Regions from separate parts of the Burkholderia gladioli genome, predicted to be linked through region 2. Evidence: predicted binding sites of a transcription regulator. Region 2 holds the regulator's gene; the other holds the start of a gene.
What was found. The regulator NrdR, encoded in region 2, represses ribonucleotide reductase genes. The targets are predictions, from matches to a motif close to CACNANATNTNGTG.
Positions count from the first base shown of each region.

Region 1: BM43_RS26330 (ribonucleoside-diphosphate reductase subunit alpha) is a predicted target of NrdR. The motif match lies at 2,027-2,040, and genes of this name have one in related genera.

Region 1 is NZ_CP009323.1:2,069,621-2,078,224, reverse strand. It holds gene BM43_RS26330 (ribonucleoside-diphosphate reductase subunit alpha) at 1-1,753, opposite strand, end outside; gene ampD (1,6-anhydro-N-acetylmuramyl-L-alanine amidase AmpD) at 2,215-2,799, opposite strand; gene BM43_RS26320 (PP0621 family protein) at 2,796-3,116, opposite strand; gene BM43_RS26315 (cytochrome C assembly family protein) at 3,130-4,032, opposite strand; gene ffh (signal recognition particle protein) at 4,120-5,487, shown strand; gene BM43_RS26305 (hypoxanthine-guanine phosphoribosyltransferase) at 5,630-6,181, shown strand; gene BM43_RS26300 (MarC family protein) at 6,276-6,875, opposite strand; gene BM43_RS26295 (proline--tRNA ligase) at 6,915-8,604, opposite strand, start outside.
Region 2 is NZ_CP009323.1:2,299,523-2,308,126, forward strand. It holds gene tolB (Tol-Pal system beta propeller repeat protein TolB) at 1-121, opposite strand, end outside; gene tolA (cell envelope integrity protein TolA) at 219-1,265, opposite strand; gene tolR (protein TolR) at 1,262-1,711, opposite strand; gene tolQ (protein TolQ) at 1,722-2,399, opposite strand; gene ybgC (tol-pal system-associated acyl-CoA thioesterase) at 2,580-3,050, opposite strand; gene BM43_RS27290 (SDR family NAD(P)-dependent oxidoreductase) at 3,151-3,897, opposite strand; ZMP/ZTP riboswitch at 4,147-4,246, shown strand; gene glyA (serine hydroxymethyltransferase) at 4,387-5,634, shown strand; gene nrdR (transcriptional regulator NrdR) at 5,641-6,120, shown strand; gene BM43_RS27305 (GspH/FimT family pseudopilin) at 6,290-6,844, shown strand; gene BM43_RS27310 (hypothetical protein) at 6,841-7,248, shown strand; gene BM43_RS27315 (PilW family protein) at 7,245-8,045, shown strand; gene BM43_RS27320 (pilus assembly PilX family protein) at 8,042-8,604, shown strand, end outside.

The sequences.
Region 1 (8,604 bases), 230 kb from region 2:
ACGAGTGCACCACGCCGACATGCTGCTGCGGGGAACGGATATTGCAGGGATCCTTGAACGTGATCCACGGATGGCCCGTCTCGAACAGCATGCCGAGCATCTTGCGCCAGAGCTGCGCCGCCGGGATCTTCTTGAACAGCTTCAGCTCGCCGCGCGCCACCTTCTCCTCGTAGCCGAGGTAGGCCGCCTCGAACTCGGCGCCGAACTTGTCGTGCAGGTCCGGGCAGGTCGAGGGCGAGAACAGCGTCCAGTCGCCGCCTTCCATGACGCGCTTCATGAACAGGTCGGGAATCCAGTTCGCCGTGTTCATGTCGTGGGTGCGGCGGCGGTCGTCGCCGGTGTTCTTGCGCAGCTCGAGGAATTCCTCGATGTCGAGGTGCCAGGATTCCAGGTACGCGCAGACCGCGCCCTTGCGCTTGCCGCCCTGGTTCACGGCCACCGCCGTGTCGTTGACCACCTTCAGGAACGGCACCACGCCCTGCGACTTGCCGTTCGTGCCCTTGATGTGCGAGCCCAGCGCGCGCACGCGCGTCCAGTCGTTGCCCAGGCCGCCCGCGAACTTCGAGAGCAGCGCGTTTTCCTTCAGCGCTTCATAAATGCCGTCGAGATCGTCGGCGACCGTGGTCAGGTAGCACGACGAGAGCTGCGAGCGGCGCGTGCCCGAGTTGAACAGGGTCGGCGTCGAGCTCATGAAGTCGAAGCTCGACAGCACATTGTAAAACTCGATCGCGCGCGCTTCGCGGTCGATCTCGTTGAGCGCGAGGCCCATCGCCACGCGCATGTAGAACGCCTGGGGCATCTCGATGCGGGTGCCTTCGACGTGCAGGAAGTAGCGGTCGTACAACGTCTGCAGGCCGAGGTAGCCGAACTGCAGGTCGCGGCTCGCGTCGAGCGCCTCGCCCAGGCGCACCAGATCGAACTGCAGCAGCTTGTCGTCGAGCAGCTCGGCTTCGACGCCGCGCTTGAGGAACTGCGGGAAGTATTCCGCGTAGCGTGCCTGCATCTCGCCCTGCGCGACTTCCTCGCCGAGGATCTCGCGGCGGATCGTGTGCAGCAGGATGCGCGCCGTCACCTGGCTGTAGGCCGGGTCCTTCTCGATCATGGTGCGCGCGGCCAGGATGGCCGAATCGTAGACCTGGCTCAGCGGCACGCCGTCGTACAGGTTCTTCACCGTCTCGGCGACGATCGGATCGGGATTGACGGCGCTGCCCAGGCCCTCGCAGGCGGCGGCGACCAGGCCGTGCAGCGCCTTCATGTCGAGCGGGCGGCTCACGCCCTTGTCGGTCACGGTCAGGCCCGAGCTGCCGGCCGGCGTCTCGACCGGCGCGTCGCTATGGGCGCGCTCGAGGTGACGCTTCTCGCGGTACAGCACGTAGGCGCGCGCGACGTTGTGCTCGCCGCCGCGCATCAGGGCAAGCTCGACCTGATCCTGGATGTCCTCGATATGGAAGGTGCCGCCGTTCGGGCGGCTGCGCAGCAGCGCGCGCACGACGCTCTGCGTCAGTTGCTCGACGAGCTCGCGCACCCGAGCCGACGCGGCGCCCTGGCCGCCGTTGACCGCGAGGAAGGCCTTGGTGACGGCGATCGCGATCTTCGAGGGCTCGAACGCCACCACGCTGCCGTTGCGGCGGATCACCTTGTAGTCGGCGAACGTCGCCTGCGGCGCGAGCGCGGGCGCGCCCTGCGAAGCCGTGCCAAGAGGGCGGCTCTGGGCGCTCTCGAATTGGGACGTCCCGGTGTCGGTCGTTTGCATGTGCAAAGCTCCTGGTGCTGGATGGTGCGGAGGGATCCGCGGATTTGAACGATTAACGCGCAGTGCGGGGCGCGGGCAGCAGAACGCAAAAGCGGCATGGGCCGCGCGATACCGAGAAGTCGACGTCTGTTTTCGTCATGCGTATCGCGCCCCCTTGCCGCTTGTGTCTGCGCTGTCGCGGCGTGCCGTGCCTGGACGGACGCCGCGCTGAGAATTCCTCCGGCATTCGCTGCCGGCTGGAGCGGATCGCCCTGGTGGTGCCCGCTCTCTTAACACTATATCTAGTGAGAAACCCTTCAACTGGCACCAAGTATAGTGGACGATCGAACGATCTCAAAATGGAAAATTCGACAGAAATTGCGCCCTTCCCGCTTGACATCGAGCGAGTGCAGACGGGGATTGGGATCGGCCCCGATCGCGCTGCGGCGCGTCAGTGCGACGCGCGCGGGAAGACCCCGCGCTTAACGAAGGTAAGGAAACGATGCGCTCGAAAGTCCGGCATCGCTCGCGTAGCGTTGCCAATCGAAGCAAGGGCCGGGATCGGTCTTGCGGCCCGGCGCGATGTCGGCGTGGCCGGCAATCGCCTCGATCGGATAGCGCGCCGCCAGCGCGCGCGTGAGCGTGGCCAGCGTCGCGTACTGGGTCGCCTCGAAGGGGCGCTCGTCGGTGCCCTCGAGCTCGACGCCGATCGAGAAATCGTTGCAGCGCTCGCGGCCGAGGAAGTTCGACGGGCCGGCATGCCAGGCGCGCGCGTCGCAGGACACGAACTGCACCAGCTCGCCGTCGCGGCGGATCAGGAAGTGGGCTGATACATGCAGGCCGCGCAGGTTCGCGTCGAACCACGGATGCGCGTCGCAGTCGAGCCGGTTCTGGAACAGCGCCTCGATCGCGTCGCCGCCGAATTCGCCGGGCGGCAGGCTGATGTTGTGCACCACCAGCAGGGTGGGCGGCACGCCGTGCGCGGGCCGCGCCTCGTGGTTCGGCGAGGGTGCGTGGCGCGCGCCGCTCACCCAGCCGTCGGCGCCGACCCGCAGCGTGTCGCTCACGACGCGTCGCGGCCGGCCGAGCTGGTCTGGCGCGCCGCGTGCTCGGGACAGCAGAAGTACTCGCCGGCCGCCGCGATCGCCTCGCCCTTGGGCGTGTGGACGCCGCACACGGCGCAGCGCACCATCGGCTCGGGCAGCGAGGCGGGCCGCCTGGCCGCAGGCTGCGCGCCGCCACCGAAGCCTGGCCCGCCGGCACCGCGTGCCGAGGAGCCGGCGGCGGCGCCGTCGCGCCCGGTGCGCTCCTGCGCCTGGCGCAGCTTGCGCGCGAGCCAGGAGCCGGCGAAGAACAGGAGGATCAGCAGAAGAAGGTTACGCATCGGAATCAGGCCATCAGACCACGGAACGGTGCAGCAGCACCTCGAGCACGAAGCGGCTGCCGACATAGGCGAGCAACAGCGCGCCGAACGAGGCTAGCACCCAGCGCGCGGCACCGCGTCCGCGCCAGCCGGACAGCCGGCGCGCGACGAGGATACCGCCGAACATGAACCACGAGAGGATCGCGAACACCGTCTTGTGGTCGAAGCGCAGCGCACGCGCGTCGACCTGCTCGCTGAACAGGATGCCCGAGGCGAGCGTCAGCGTGAGCAGGACGAAGCCGGCGCCGATCAGGCGGAACAACAGCTTCTCGAGCGTGAGCAGCGGCGGCAGCGTCTCCAGCCAGCCGGCCAGGAAACCCGCCGACTCGATCCGGCTGCCCTGGCGCAGCGCGTGCAGGCGACGCTCCACCATCAGCATCAGCACCGCGTGCAGGGCCGCGATCGCGAACAATCCATAGGCGATGTTGGCGATCAGGAAGTGCATCTTGAACAATGGCGCGGCCGCATAGGGCAGCACGCGCACGCCGCCGAAGCCGAGCGGCAGCAGCGAGGCCACGCAGGCCAGCGGCAGCACCAGCAGGCGCAGGCTGTCGAGCGGGAAGAAGAAGCTCTCGATCCAGTAGATGCCGGCACCGAGCCAGAACATCGCCGAGAGCGCGAACGCGAAGCCGAACAGCATCGCGTCGTGCGGGAAGATGGTGGCGTGCAGCAGCACGCCGTGCGAGACCAGGGCCGCGAACAGCAGCGCGCGGCCGGTTCCGCTCACCCCGGACGCAGCGGACGGACGCGTCTCGCGCGGCACGGCCGGCACGCTCGCGACCAGCGGCTGCGCCAGGCCGGAACGGTGCGCCCGCCATCCCGCGACGGACAGGCCGCCGTACAGGAGCGCGGTGAGGGCATACAGTACAATATCCATGTTCGAAGTTTACACTAGGCCCCTCGCCTGCGACGGCTGTCAATATAGCCGACGCGCGCCTTCGGGCCCCACTGTCCATCGCTCCCCATGCTCGACAATCTCACCCAACGGATGGCGCACGTCGTCAAGACGCTGCGCGGCGAAGCCCGTCTCACCGAGGCGAACACGCAGGAAATGCTGCGCGAGGTCCGGCTCGCGCTGCTCGAGGCCGACGTCGCGCTGCCCGTGGTCCGCGAATTCATCGCCAAGGTCAAGGAGAAGGCGCTCGGCGAGGAGGTGCTCAGCAGCCTGTCGCCGGGCCAGGCGCTGGTCGCCGTGGTGCAGAAGGAACTGACCGCCGTGATCGGCGGCGACTACGAGGGCAAGGCCGCCGAGCTGAACCTGGCCGTCACGCCGCCGGCCGTCATCCTGATGGCGGGCCTGCAGGGCGCGGGCAAGACCACCACGGTCGGCAAGCTCGCCAAGCTGCTGCGCGACAAGCAGAAGAAGAAGGTGCTGACGGTGTCCTGCGACGTCTACCGTCCCGCCGCGATCGCCCAGCTCAAAACGGTGAGCGAACAGGTCGGCGCCGACTTCTTCGCCTCCACCCCGGACCAGAAGCCGGTCGAGATCGCGCGCGCCGCGCTCGACTGGGCCAAGCGCCACTACCACGACGTACTGATCGTCGACACGGCCGGCCGCCTCGGTATCGACGAGGCGATGATGAAGGAGATCGCCGAGCTGCACGCGGCGATCAACCCGGCCGAAACGCTGTTCGTGGTCGACGCGATGCTGGGTCAGGATGCCGTCAACACCGCCAAGGCCTTCAACGACGCCCTGCCGCTCACCGGCGTGGTGCTCACCAAGCTCGACGGCGATTCGCGCGGCGGCGCGGCGCTGTCGGTGCGCCACATCACCGGCAAGCCGATCAAGTTCGTCGGCGTGGCCGAGAAGCTCGACGGCCTCGAGGTGTTCCACCCGGACCGGATGGCGAACCGGATCCTCGGCATGGGCGACATCCTCGCCCTGGTCGAGGAGGCGCAGCGCGGCGTCGACATGAAGGCCGCGCAGAAGCTCGCCGACAAGGTCAAGAAGGGCGGCGACTTCGACCTCAACGATTTCCGCGCGCAGATCTCGCAGATGAAGAACATGGGCGGGCTGTCCTCGCTGATGGACAAGCTGCCGGCGCAGTTCCAGCAGGCCGCGGCCGGCGCCAACATGGGCCAGGCCGAGAAGCAGATCCGCCGCATGGAGGGCATCATCAACTCGATGACGCCGGCCGAGCGCGCCAAGCCCGAGCTGATCAAGGCCACCCGCAAGCGCCGCATCGCCGCCGGCGCCGGCGTGCCGGTGCAGGAGGTCAACCGGATGCTGAACCAGTACGACCAGATGCGCACCATGATGAAGAAGCTCAAGGGCGGCAACATGCAGAAGATGATGCGCGGCCTGAAGGGCATGATGCCGGGCCTGCGCTGATACTTTCCCGCCCCCACGCGGCGCGATGCGCGGTATATCCTATTAGCGCATCGCCCGCCGGCCCGAGCGCGGGCCGCCCCGGACGGCCCGCATGCGAGCCCGCCGGGCCGTTTCCGATTTTTCCGATCGCACCTCAGAACACATGAACCGCGAAGAAGCTCTCCAGATATTCCAACACTCCGAACAGATCGTCTCCGCCGACGAGGTCAACGCGTCGATCGCCCGGATGGCTTCGGCGATCCGCGCCGAGATCGGCGACGCGTTCCCGCTCGTGCTGTCGGTGATGGGCGGCGCGGCCGTGTTCACGGGCATGCTGCTGCCCCATCTCGACTTCCCGCTCGAGTTCGACTACATCCACCTGACGCGCTACCGCAACACCACCCAGGGCAGCCCCGAGATGCACTGGCGCGTGGCGCCGCGCGAATCGGTGAAGGACCGCATCGTGATCGTGCTCGACGACATCCTCGACGAGGGCGAGACCATGGCAGCGATCCGCGACCGGATCCTCGACATGGGCGCCAAGCGCTTCCTGTCGGCGGTGCTCTGCGAGAAGACGCTGGCCAAGGCCAAGCCGCTGCATCCCGATTTCTGCGGTTTCTCGGTGCCGGATCGCTACGTGTTCGGCTGCGGGATGGACGCCAAGGGCTACTGGCGCAACCTGCCGACGATCCGCGCGCTGACCGCCCAGTTCTGAGCGGCGCGCAGGCGCCTCGCGCCGCAAAACGAAACGGCTCGCGTTTTCACGCGAGCCGTTTTTCATTCCAGGCGCAACCCGCCTCGGGTGCAATCTACAGCTGGTGCACGAAGGCGCGGATGCCGGCCAGGATCATCTCCACCGAGATCGCCACCAGCACCAGCCCCATCAGCCGCTCGAAGGCCATCACGGTGCGCTCGCCGAGCCAGCGCTGGATGCGCTCGGCCAGCACCAGCACGATCGCGCAGACCAGCATCGTCACCGTCAGCGCGCCGACCCACTCCATGGTCTTGCCGGGCGCCTGCGAGGTCAGCAGCATCACGGTGGCCAGCGCCGAGGGGCCGGCCAGGGCGGGAATCGCGAGCGGCACGATGAAGGGCTCGGCGCCGCGCGGATCATTGCCGAAGGCGCCGTCCGGGTGCGGGAAGATCATCCGCAGCGCGATCAGGAACAGCACGATCCCGCCGCCGATACGCAGGGACAGGTCGGTCAGGCTCATCATCCGCAGGAAGCGGTCGCCGACCACCATGAACAGCAGCAGGATGGTGAAGGCGATCGCGATCTCGCGCAGGATCACGCGCACGCGGCGCGGCCCCGGCACATGGCGCAGCGCGGCGATGAACAGCGGGATATTGCCGAGCGGATCCGTGATCAGGATCAGCAGCACCGTCGCGGACACGAAGTTGTATTCCATGTTTGACTCCGGCTGCGCGCCGCGACGGCGCGGGCGCCTTCAGCGCGCGAGCGCCTCGCGGACCTTCTCGATGACGGTCAGGGCGGCGCCTTCGGCCGGCAACAGGCTGGCTTCGGTATCGCGGCGGCCCTGGTACTCGATCTTGCCATCCTTCAGGCCGCGCTCGCCGATCACCAGGCGATGCGGCACGCCGATCAGCTCCCAGTCGGCGAACATCACGCCCGGGCGCTCGCCGCGATCGTCGAGGATCACGTCGATGCCGGCAGCGAGCAGGTCCGCGTGGAGCTGGTCGGCGGCATTGCGCACCGCCTCGCTGCGGTCATAGCCCATCGGACAGAGCACCACCTCGAACGGCGCGATCGATTCGGGCCAGATGATGCCCTTGTCGTCGAAGTTCTGTTCGATCGCGGCGCCGAGGATCCGCGTGATGCCGATCCCGTAGCAGCCCATCTCCATCGGCTGGGGCTTGCCGCCCTCGTCGAGGAAGGTCGAGCCCATCGCCTTCGAATACTTGGTGCCGAGCTGGAACACGTGGCCGACCTCGATGCCGCGGCAGATGTCGAGCACGCCCTTGCCGTCCGGCGAGGGATCGCCCTTCTGCACGTTGCGCAGGTCGGCGACTTCCGGTTCCGGCAGGTCGCGGCCCCAGTTCACGCCGGCGATGTGGTAATCGACCTCGTTGGCACCGACCACGAAATCGCTCATGTTGGCGACCGTGCGATCGGCGATCACCTTGACCGGCTTCCGGGTACCGATCGGGCCCAGGTAGCCCGGCGGCGTGCCGAACCATTCGACGATCTCGGCTTCGGTCGCCATCCGGTAGCCAGCCAGTCCCGGCAGCCTGGAGGCCTTGATCTCGTTGAGATCGTGGTCGCCGCGCAGCATCAGCAGCCAGATGGTGGGCTCGGCGCCCTCGTTCTCGGTGGCGACGATGATCGACTTGATGGTGCGTGCCAGGGGGATGTCGAGCAGTTCGGCGACCGCCTCGCACTTGGCCTTGCCGGGCGTGGCGACCTTGGCCATCGCCTCGGCCGGCGCCGCGCGGCTGGCGATCAGCGGCAGCGCCTCGGCGGCCTCGACGTTGGCGGCGAACTCCGAGCTCGGGCAGTAGGCGATCGCGTCCTCGCCGGTGTCGGCGATCACGTGGAACTCATGCGAGCCGCTGCCGCCGATCGAGCCGTTGTCGGCCGCCACCGCGCGGAACTCCAGGCCGATGCGCGTGAACACGCGCACATAGGCGTCGTACATCTTGCGATACGACTCCTTGAGGCCGGCCTGGTCCTTGTCGAAGGAATAGGCGTCCTTCATGATGAATTCGCGCCCGCGCATCACGCCGAAGCGCGGACGGATCTCGTCGCGGAACTTGGTCTGGATCTGGTAGAAGTTCACCGGCATCTGCCGGTAGCTCTTGATCTGGTTGCGCGCGATGTCGGTGACCACTTCCTCGTGCGTCGGTCCGATCACGAAGTCGTTGTCCTTGCGGTCCTTGATGCGCAGCAGTTCGGGGCCGTATTGCTCCCAGCGCCCCGATTCCTGCCAGAGCTCGGCCGGCTGCACCGCCGGCATCAGCAGTTCGATCGCGCCTGCCCGGTTCATCTCCTCGCGCACGATCGCCTCGACCTTGCGGATCGAGCGCAGGCCGATCGGCAGATAGTTGTAGATGCCGCCGGCGACGCGGCGAATCATGCCGGCGCGCACCATCAGCTTGTGGCTGACGATCTCGGCGTCG
Region 2 (8,604 bases):
GAAACTGCGTCGACCCGACGCCCGTGATGAGCACATTGACCTGCGCGTTGGCGGTGCTGCCCGCCGCGATCAGGCACGAGGCCACCAGTGCCCTGAAACCCAGCTTCGTCATCAAACTCATGCGTCCTGTTTCCCGTATGTAACTGTGCAACCGCAAAGACCTAACAATAGCCGATTCGTTCCTTGTGGCGACGGCGCGAGTGTATGCCGATTCCGTGTCACTCCGCCGCCCGGAAGGTAATTGCAATCTTCTTCGGCGTGATTCCGTTAGTATCGGGCGGCAGGGGCGAGGCTGCCCGTACCGCGCCGACCACGGTTTCGTCCCAGGCCGGATTGCCGCTCGGCCTCACCACCGAGACGCTGAGCACGTCGCCCGATGGCGAGCAGCGGACATCCACGCTCGTCACCAGCCCTTCGGTGGCGCCGTTCCAGACGATGAACGGCTTGACGCGGCGCTTGACCTTGTCGGCGTAACCGGGCGAGGTGGCATTGCCGCCCGAGCCGGAACCCGTGCCGCTCTTGGCCAGGCCGTCGCTGCCGCCCTGGCCGCCCGCCGCGCCCTGCAACTGCGCGAGGCGCGCCTGACGCTCCTTGTCGAGCTTGGCATTGGCCGCGGCGGTGGCCTTGGCCTTCGCGGCCGCGTCGGCCTTCGCCTTGGCCGCAGCTTCCGCCTTGGCGGCCGCCGCCTTCTCGGCCTCGGCCTTCTTCTGCGCTTCAGCCTGTGCCTGCTCCTGCTTGCGTTGCTGCTCGAGCTTCTGCTGTTGCTCGAGTTTCTTCTGTTCGGCGAGTTGTTGCTGGCGCAACTTGTCGGCCTGCTTCTGCTTTTCCGCTGCCTGCTGCTGGGCAAGCTGCTGCGCCGCCAGCTGGGCGGCGCGCCTGGCTTCGGCTTCCTGCTGCTCGGCCTTCAGCGCTTGCTCGCGGCGCTGCTCGGCGAGCTGCGCCTCGCGCGCGGCTGCTTCCTGCTGCTGGCGGCGCTTCTGCTGCAGGGCGATCTCGGCATCGTCGTCCCGCGCCGGAGGCGGCGCGGGGGCGACGCGCACCGGCGGGGCGGGCGGCGGCACCGGGCGCGGCGCTGGCGAATCCGGCACTTCGGTCCACAGCTCGGCTTCCGCGCCGGCCGGCGTGCTGTTCTGCCAATTGATGCCGTGGTAGAGCAGGGCCACCAACAGCACGTGCATCAGCGCCGCGAGCAGGAACGCGCGTCCCGTGCCGCGCTCTCGAGGCGGCTGCAGCGGTGAGGCGGTGCGGGTCTTGCGCTGGTTCATTGCGATTTGACGAGGAGGCCCACGCGCTTCACGCCGCGCGCTTTCAGGTCCGACATGACGGTCATCACCTTGTCGTACTGCACGGTCTTGTCGGCCGCGATCACCACCGGCTGGTCGGGATGGTCGGCCTGCCGCGAGGCGATGAAGTCGTCGAGCTCGGCCTTGCTCATGGTGTCTTCCTGCGAGGCGCCGGCGTCGCTCTTGTAGCGCACGCTCATGCGGCCGTCGGCCTGGATGTTGACCACCACGGGCGGCGTCTGGTCCTGCGGCGCCGCGTTGCCGACGGTCGGCAGGTTGACGATCGAGGGGGCCACGAGCGGGGCCGTGACCATGAAGATCACGAGCAGCACCAGCATCACGTCGATGTAGGGCACGACGTTGATGTCGGCCATCGAGCGGCGCGAACGGCCGCCGCGCATGCTGGAACGAAGGGGAGTGCCGGCCATCGCGTGCTCCTTATTGGGCCTGGCGCTGCAGGATGTTCGAGAACTCCTCGACGAAGGTCTCGAAGCGGCTGGCCAGGCGATCGATGTCGTGCGCGTAGCGGTTGTAGGCCACCACCGCGGGAATCGCCGCGAACAGGCCGATCGCGGTGGCCACCAGGGCCTCGGCGATGCCGGGCGCGACGTTGGCGAGCGTGGCCTGCTGCACGTTGGCCAGGCCGCGGAACGAATTCATGATCCCCCAGACCGTGCCGAACAGGCCGATGTAGGGGCTGACCGAACCGACCGAGGCCAGGAAGGCGAGGTTGGCCTCGAGCATGTCCATCTCGCGCTGGAACGAGGCGCGCATCGCGCGGCGGGCGCCGTCGAGGATCAGCGAGGGATCGGAGATGCGCTTTTCCTTGGCCTTCAGGAACTCGCGCATGCCCGATTCGAAGATCCGTTCCAGCGAGCCGATCGTGTGGCGATTGTTCGCCGCGCTCTGGTAGAGCGCCTGGAGATCGCCGCCGGACCAGAAATCGCGTTCGAAACGCTCGGTCTGCTTGCGCGCGCGACGGATCGCGAACCATTTACGGAAGATGAACGTCCAGGACATCAGCGACAGCAGCAGGAGCAGCCCCATCACCGCCTGGGCGAGCACGCTCGCATTGAGGACGAGAGAAACGATCGACAGGTCTTGTGCAGAGTTCATAGGTGTGTGGTTGTCATGCCTTCTTGGCCGCCGCGCCGCTTCGATGCCACTGGCGCGCTACGGGTCCGGCGTCCGGCGGCGCGTGGCGGGCCGGCCTTTGGCTGCCCGCGTCGCTCCTTGCCGTGCCGTCGTTGGTCCCGAATCAGGGTCGCAAGTTCATCGGCTCTGTCTAAACGGCGCTCAGGGCTCGGCCGTTGACACGCTTGGTACCGGTCCCCGTTCCAGTGCATCGCGGACCGAGGGCGGAATGCCGGTCGGCCGCAGCGTTTCGCGGTCGACCCAGCCGATGCCGGTACGCCCCGACACCAGCAGCAGGTCGCCGAGCCAGGCTTCCTGCACGAAGATCAGCGAGGCGCGCCCGAAACGTTCGATCCGGCTGACGATCGTCAACGGATCATCCAGCCGCGCCGGCGCCCGGTAGTCGACCGCCGTGTCGCGCACCACGAACATCGCGCCGGTCTCGGCGGCCAGGCGCCGTTGGTCGAGGCCGCAGGCCCGCAGCCATTCGGTGCGGGCTCGCTCGAAGAAGCGCAGGTAGTTCGCGTAATACACGATGCCGCCGGCATCGGTGTCCTCGTAGTACACGCGAACCGGCCAGCGAAACGAGGGCACGGCTTCGGGCGGAGGTTCGGGTTCGGTCATGGCGCGCATTCTACCGGAACGTTTCGCGGCGTTTCGTAACCGAATGTTGCGCGCGCAGCGGCCCGCCCGGCGCGGCTGCGCGCGCTCCGGGCGGGCCTGCCGGCAGCCTTCAGCCGCGGTGCACGGCCAGCCCTGCCGGGGCCTGCGCGACCGGCATCATTTCGACGGTGTTGATGTTGACGTGGGCCGGGCGCGTGGCGATCCAGTAGATCGTGTCGGCGATGTCCTCGGCCGTGAGCGGCTCGACGTTGGCGTAGACGTTGGCGGCCTTCTCGTCGTCGCCGCGGAAGCGCACGTTGGAGAATTCGGTGCCGCCGCAGAGGCCCGGCTCGATGTCGGTCACGCGCAGCGGCGTGCCCAGCAGGTCGGTGCGCAGGTTCAGGCTGAATTGTCGGACGAATGCCTTGGTCGCGCCGTATACGTTGCCGCCCGCGTACGGGTAGGTGCCGGCGACCGAGCCCAGGTTGAAGATGTGGCCGCGGCCGCGCGCGATCATGCCGGGCAGCAGCGTGTGCGTGACGGTGACCAGGCCCGAGCAATTGGTGTCGATCATGGTCTGCCACTCGTCGAGGCTGGCCCGCTGCGCCGGCTCGGTACCCAGCGCGAGGCCGGCGTTGTTGACCAGCACGTCGATCTCGGCGAAGTCCGCCGGCAGGCCCGCGAGCGCGGCCTCGATGGCGCCGCGCTCGCGCACGTCGAGCTCGACGGGCAACAGGGCCTCGCCGAGTTCGGCGGCGAGGGCGTCGAGCCGGTCCTTGCGGCGCGCGCTGGCGACCACGCGATGGCCGCCCTTGACGAAGGTCCGGGCGATGGCGGCGCCGAATCCCGCGGATGCGCCGGTGACGAACACGATCATTGCTGCTACTCCTGGTCGGTGGGGTGAAACGAAAGGGGGGATCGTTAGCCTACTGACAATGCCGCGTTGCGGCAAGGCGACACGGGCCGTTCCCGGGCACGGCGGCGGCCTGCTTTCCAGGCCCGGATGCGGCGCCGGAGGCAGGCCCGGCGTGGCGTTCGCGGTGATTTCGATCGCGCCCTTATTGCTCCACAGGGCCGGCCGGCCGGTTGCCTATTCATCGGCCATCCAATAAACTACGGCGCTCATCAGCCCCTGCGTGACTGGCGATAGAACCCTCGGGTTCAAGGTGGAGCACCCCACCGTGAAGCGCAGGGCGTCGTTTTTGCCGTTCGCCTGGGCAGCCGTTGTGCGCCGTTGCGTACATTGCCGGTGGCTGTCCGCCTTGCGTAACCGGATCCTTCCGTCGCGCCGGGCTGGCCGTCCGCCAGCAGCGCGCAATGTACTCGGCCCGCCCCGGTTAACCTGTACACACTTGACGGAAACCGTATGTTTGACAGAGCCCAAAGCACCATCGCGAACGTCGATCCCGACCTCTGGCAGGCGATCCAGCAGGAAAACCAGCGCCAGGAAGATCACATCGAGCTGATCGCTTCCGAGAACTACACGAGCCCGGCCGTGATGGCCGCGCAGGGCTCGCAACTGACCAACAAGTACGCCGAGGGCTACCCCGGCAAGCGCTACTACGGCGGCTGCGAATACGTCGACGTGGTCGAGCAGCTGGCGATCGATCGCGTCAAGGCGCTGTTCGGCGCCGAGGCCGCGAACGTGCAGCCGAACTCGGGTTCGCAGGCCAACCAGGGCGTGTTCTTCGCGATGCTCAAGCCGGGCGACACCATCATGGGCATGAGCCTGGCGCATGGCGGCCACCTCACGCACGGCTCGCCGGTGAACATGTCGGGCAAGTGGTTCAACGTCGTGAGCTACGGCCTGAACGAAGGCGAGGACATCGACTACGAAGCGGCCGAGAAGCTGGCGCAGGAGCACAAGCCGAAGATGATCGTGGCGGGCGCCTCGGCGTTCGCGCTGAAGATCGACTTCGAGCGCCTGGCGAAGATCGCCAAGGCGGTGGGCGCCTACCTGATGGTGGACATGGCGCACTACGCGGGGCTGATCGCGGCGGGCGTGTACCCGAACCCGGTGCCGCACGCGGACTTCGTGACGACCACCACGCACAAGAGCCTGCGCGGCCCGCGCGGCGGCGTGATCCTGATGAAGTCCGAGTACGAGAAGCCGATCAACTCGGCGATCTTCCCGGGGATCCAGGGCGGCCCGCTGATGCACGTGATCGCGGCCAAGGCGGTGGCGTTCAAGGAAGCGGCCTCGCCGGAGTTCAAGACCTACCAGCAGCAGGTGGTGGAGAACGCGCGGGTGCTGGCGGAGACGCTGGTCAAGCGCGGTCTGCGCATCGTGTCGGGGCGCACGGAAAGCCACGTGATGCTGGTGGACCTGCAGGCCAAGAAGATCACGGGCAAGGCGGCGGAAGCGGCGCTGGGCGCGGCGCACATCACGGTGAACAAGAACGCGATCCCGAACGATCCGGAAAAGCCGTTCGTGACCTCGGGCATTCGCCTGGGTTCGCCGGCGATGACCACGCGCGGCTTTGGCGCGAAGGAAGCCGAGATCGTCGGCAACCTGATCGCCGACGTGCTGGATGCGCCGGAAGACGCGGCCACCATCGAGCGCGTGCGCGGCCAGGTGGCCGAGCTGACGAAGCGCTTCCCGGTCTATCGCTGATCGACCATGCGCTGCCCGTTCTGCCGGCATGACGACACGCAGGTAGTGGATTCCCGCGTGTCCGAGGACGGCGCCGCGATTCGTCGGCGCCGCCGCTGCTCGGCCTGCGACAAGCGTTTCACGACGTACGAGCGGGTCGAGCTGGCCTTGCCGGCGGTGGTCAAGAAGGATGGCAGCCGCACCGAATTCGACCGTCGCAAGATCGTCGCGAGCATGCAACTGGCGCTGCGCAAGCGGCCCGTTGCAGCGGACGCGATCGACGCGGCGGTCGCTCGCATCGAGTACCAGTTGCTCGCCACCGGCGAGCGCGAGGTGCGCAGCGAAAAGCTCGGCGAGCTCGTGATGAACGAGTTGCGCGAGCTCGATACCATCGCCTATGTGCGCTTCGCCTCGGTTTACCGGCGCTTCGAGGATGTTTCCGAATTCGCCGATGTGATCGAGGAATTTCGCCGCGCCGTTCCCCCGAAGCCGGTCCGCAAACGCTGATCCCACGCTTTCCCGCTTCATTCCCGACCTCCTGAACTCCTGAACTCGATTCCGTCGTGACGATTGTCACCGGCGGTGTCGACGCGCGCCATTCGGCCGTTCGGCCAATGGCGCACTCGCGTTCGTCTCGCTACAGTCCTCGCATCACGGTGATGCACGGGAGCAGACGATGGGCAGGGCACAAGGAATGGCGGGCGTCACGCTGATCGAATCGATGGTGGCGGTCGCGCTGATCGCGATCGTGGCCGCCTATGCCGTGCCGTCGTTCGTGGCCTGGCGGCAGCGCGATCGTGTCGAGGCGCGGGCCGCGTCGATGCTGGCGGCACTGGCCGCCGCGCGCATCGAGGCGCTCACGCGCGGCGTGCGCGTGGTGCTGTGCCGGGGCGACGGCGAGCCGCCCTGCGACACGGCCGGCAGCGCGTGCGGGCAAGCAGGCGACGGGGCCTGGTCGTGCGGATGGTCGGTGATGGCATTCGATGCTTCCAGCGGCGGCACGCTGCTGCGCCGGATTCCCGCCGATCGGGACGTGCGTGTCGATGGCGCGGTGGCCGACGTGGTATTCACGCCGCCGGTCGGGCAGGTGATGGGCGGATTCCGGCGCTTCGAATTTTCGCCGCGCGCGGCGATGGCCGATGTCGAGGCCAGGCGTTTCTCGCGGTGCATCCGGATCGCCGCCGGTGGTCGAGCGCGCATGTCCGCCGGGCCTTGCGGAGCGCAACCATGAGGCGTGCCCGTGCCAGCACCGGCAGCTCCCTGCTCGAGGTCACGATCGCTCTGTTGTTGCTTGCGAGCGCAACCATCGCCGTGCTCGGTGCGCAACTTGCCATGCGTGCCGCCGCGGCGGATTCCGCCGCGCGTGCCACGGCGCTCGGCTTCGTGGATTCATGGGCGGAACTGGCCGGTGCCGGTGGCACGACGATGGTCGATTGGGAACGGGCCTCGACCGTGCTGGTCGATCCGCGTTTCAAGCAGACCACGCGCGATGGCCTGGCACACGTCGAGCTGCGCTGGTCGCGCGGCTCGACGGCATCGCCGCAGGACGCCACGTGTGAGCCGGCTGTCTCCACGGCGGTCCGCGCACCGCGAACTTGCGTCTCGCTGGCGTTCTCCGGAGGAGGCGAGCGATGAGCCGACGGCGGCGCTGCCGCGCCCACACGCTGGTCGAGGCACTGGTGGCGCTGGTGCTGGCCGCGCTGGTGATGACGACGGCGCTGTCCTTGTACCGGACCCAGCGCGCGGCACATGTCAGCTCGATCGAGGCCGTGCGGGCGCGCGATGCCGCTGCCACGGCGCTGACGCTGATCGCCCGATCGGTGCGCATGGCGGGATTCAGTCCGCTCGACGCCAGCGGCGGCGTGCCGTTCGCGCCATTGTTCGGTTGCAGCGCCGGCCGTCCATCCGGCGAAGCGCTGCGGCCGGGCTGTGCCGGGGCCGGCGCGAGTTCCGACGGCCTGCTGGTGCGCTACGTCGGCGACACGATCTCGACCTGGCCGACCAGCGGCGGGCTCGTCACCGATTGTCTGGGACAGGGCGTTGGCGACGGCGACGCGGCGCCGCTGGTGGTCGATCGCTACTTCGTGCGGGCCAGCAGCGTGACCGGCGAGCCCGAGTTGTATTGCGAAGGCAGCGGCCACAGCGGCACGGCCCAGCCGCTCGTCGAAGGTGTCGAGCGCTTGCGTGTGCGTTACCGCCTGCGTGGCCGCGCGGCATGGGACGAGGCCTCGTCCCTGGTCGACGACGCGTGGCAGCGGGTGCAGGCCGTCGAGGTCTGCGTGCAGGCGCGCGGCGCGGCTGGTTCGAGGATGCGCCGTTACACCGATTGCGATGGCCGCAGCCAGCCGGTACACGACGGCCGCGCGCGCTGGATCTCGCGCCGCTGGCTGGCGGTGCGCAATGCGGCTTTCATGGACGGAGGCGGCGGATGACGACATACACATGCGCCGCGCATTCGAGTCCCGGTCGCTTCGTCGTGAAGCTCCGGAAGGGGCGCGCCGGCGTGCGGCGCGAATGCGTGTCCGGGGCGGCGCTGCCCGGCGTGCTGGTGCTTATCTCGGCCCTGCTGGTGGCCAGCGCGGCGGGGTTCGAGGTGTCGATGTCGGAAGCGCGTTCGGTGGCGGCATTCGCATCGCGCAGCATCGCGTTCCATGCGGCCGAGGCCGCGCTCGCCGTCTGCGAGCGCAGTCTCGCGGAGCGCGTCGCGTTTGCCGCCGAGCCGACGCGGGCCTCGCTGTCGGCGTCCAGCGGCGAGGTTCTCGCGGTGGCGGGCGAGCCGGAAGGCTGGCGCCAGCGAGGCGCCCTCGAAGGGCCGGCCGCCTTGCATCCGTTCGCGTATTGGCAGGGCGCCGCGGCCGCGCCATCCTGCCTGATCGAGCGCTGGCCGATCGCGTCGCGGCCGCGCTGGCAGGCCTATCTGCTGACCGCGCGCGGCACCGGCAGCACGCGGGCCACCACGGTCTGGCTGCAGTTGCAGCTCGCCTTCGAGGA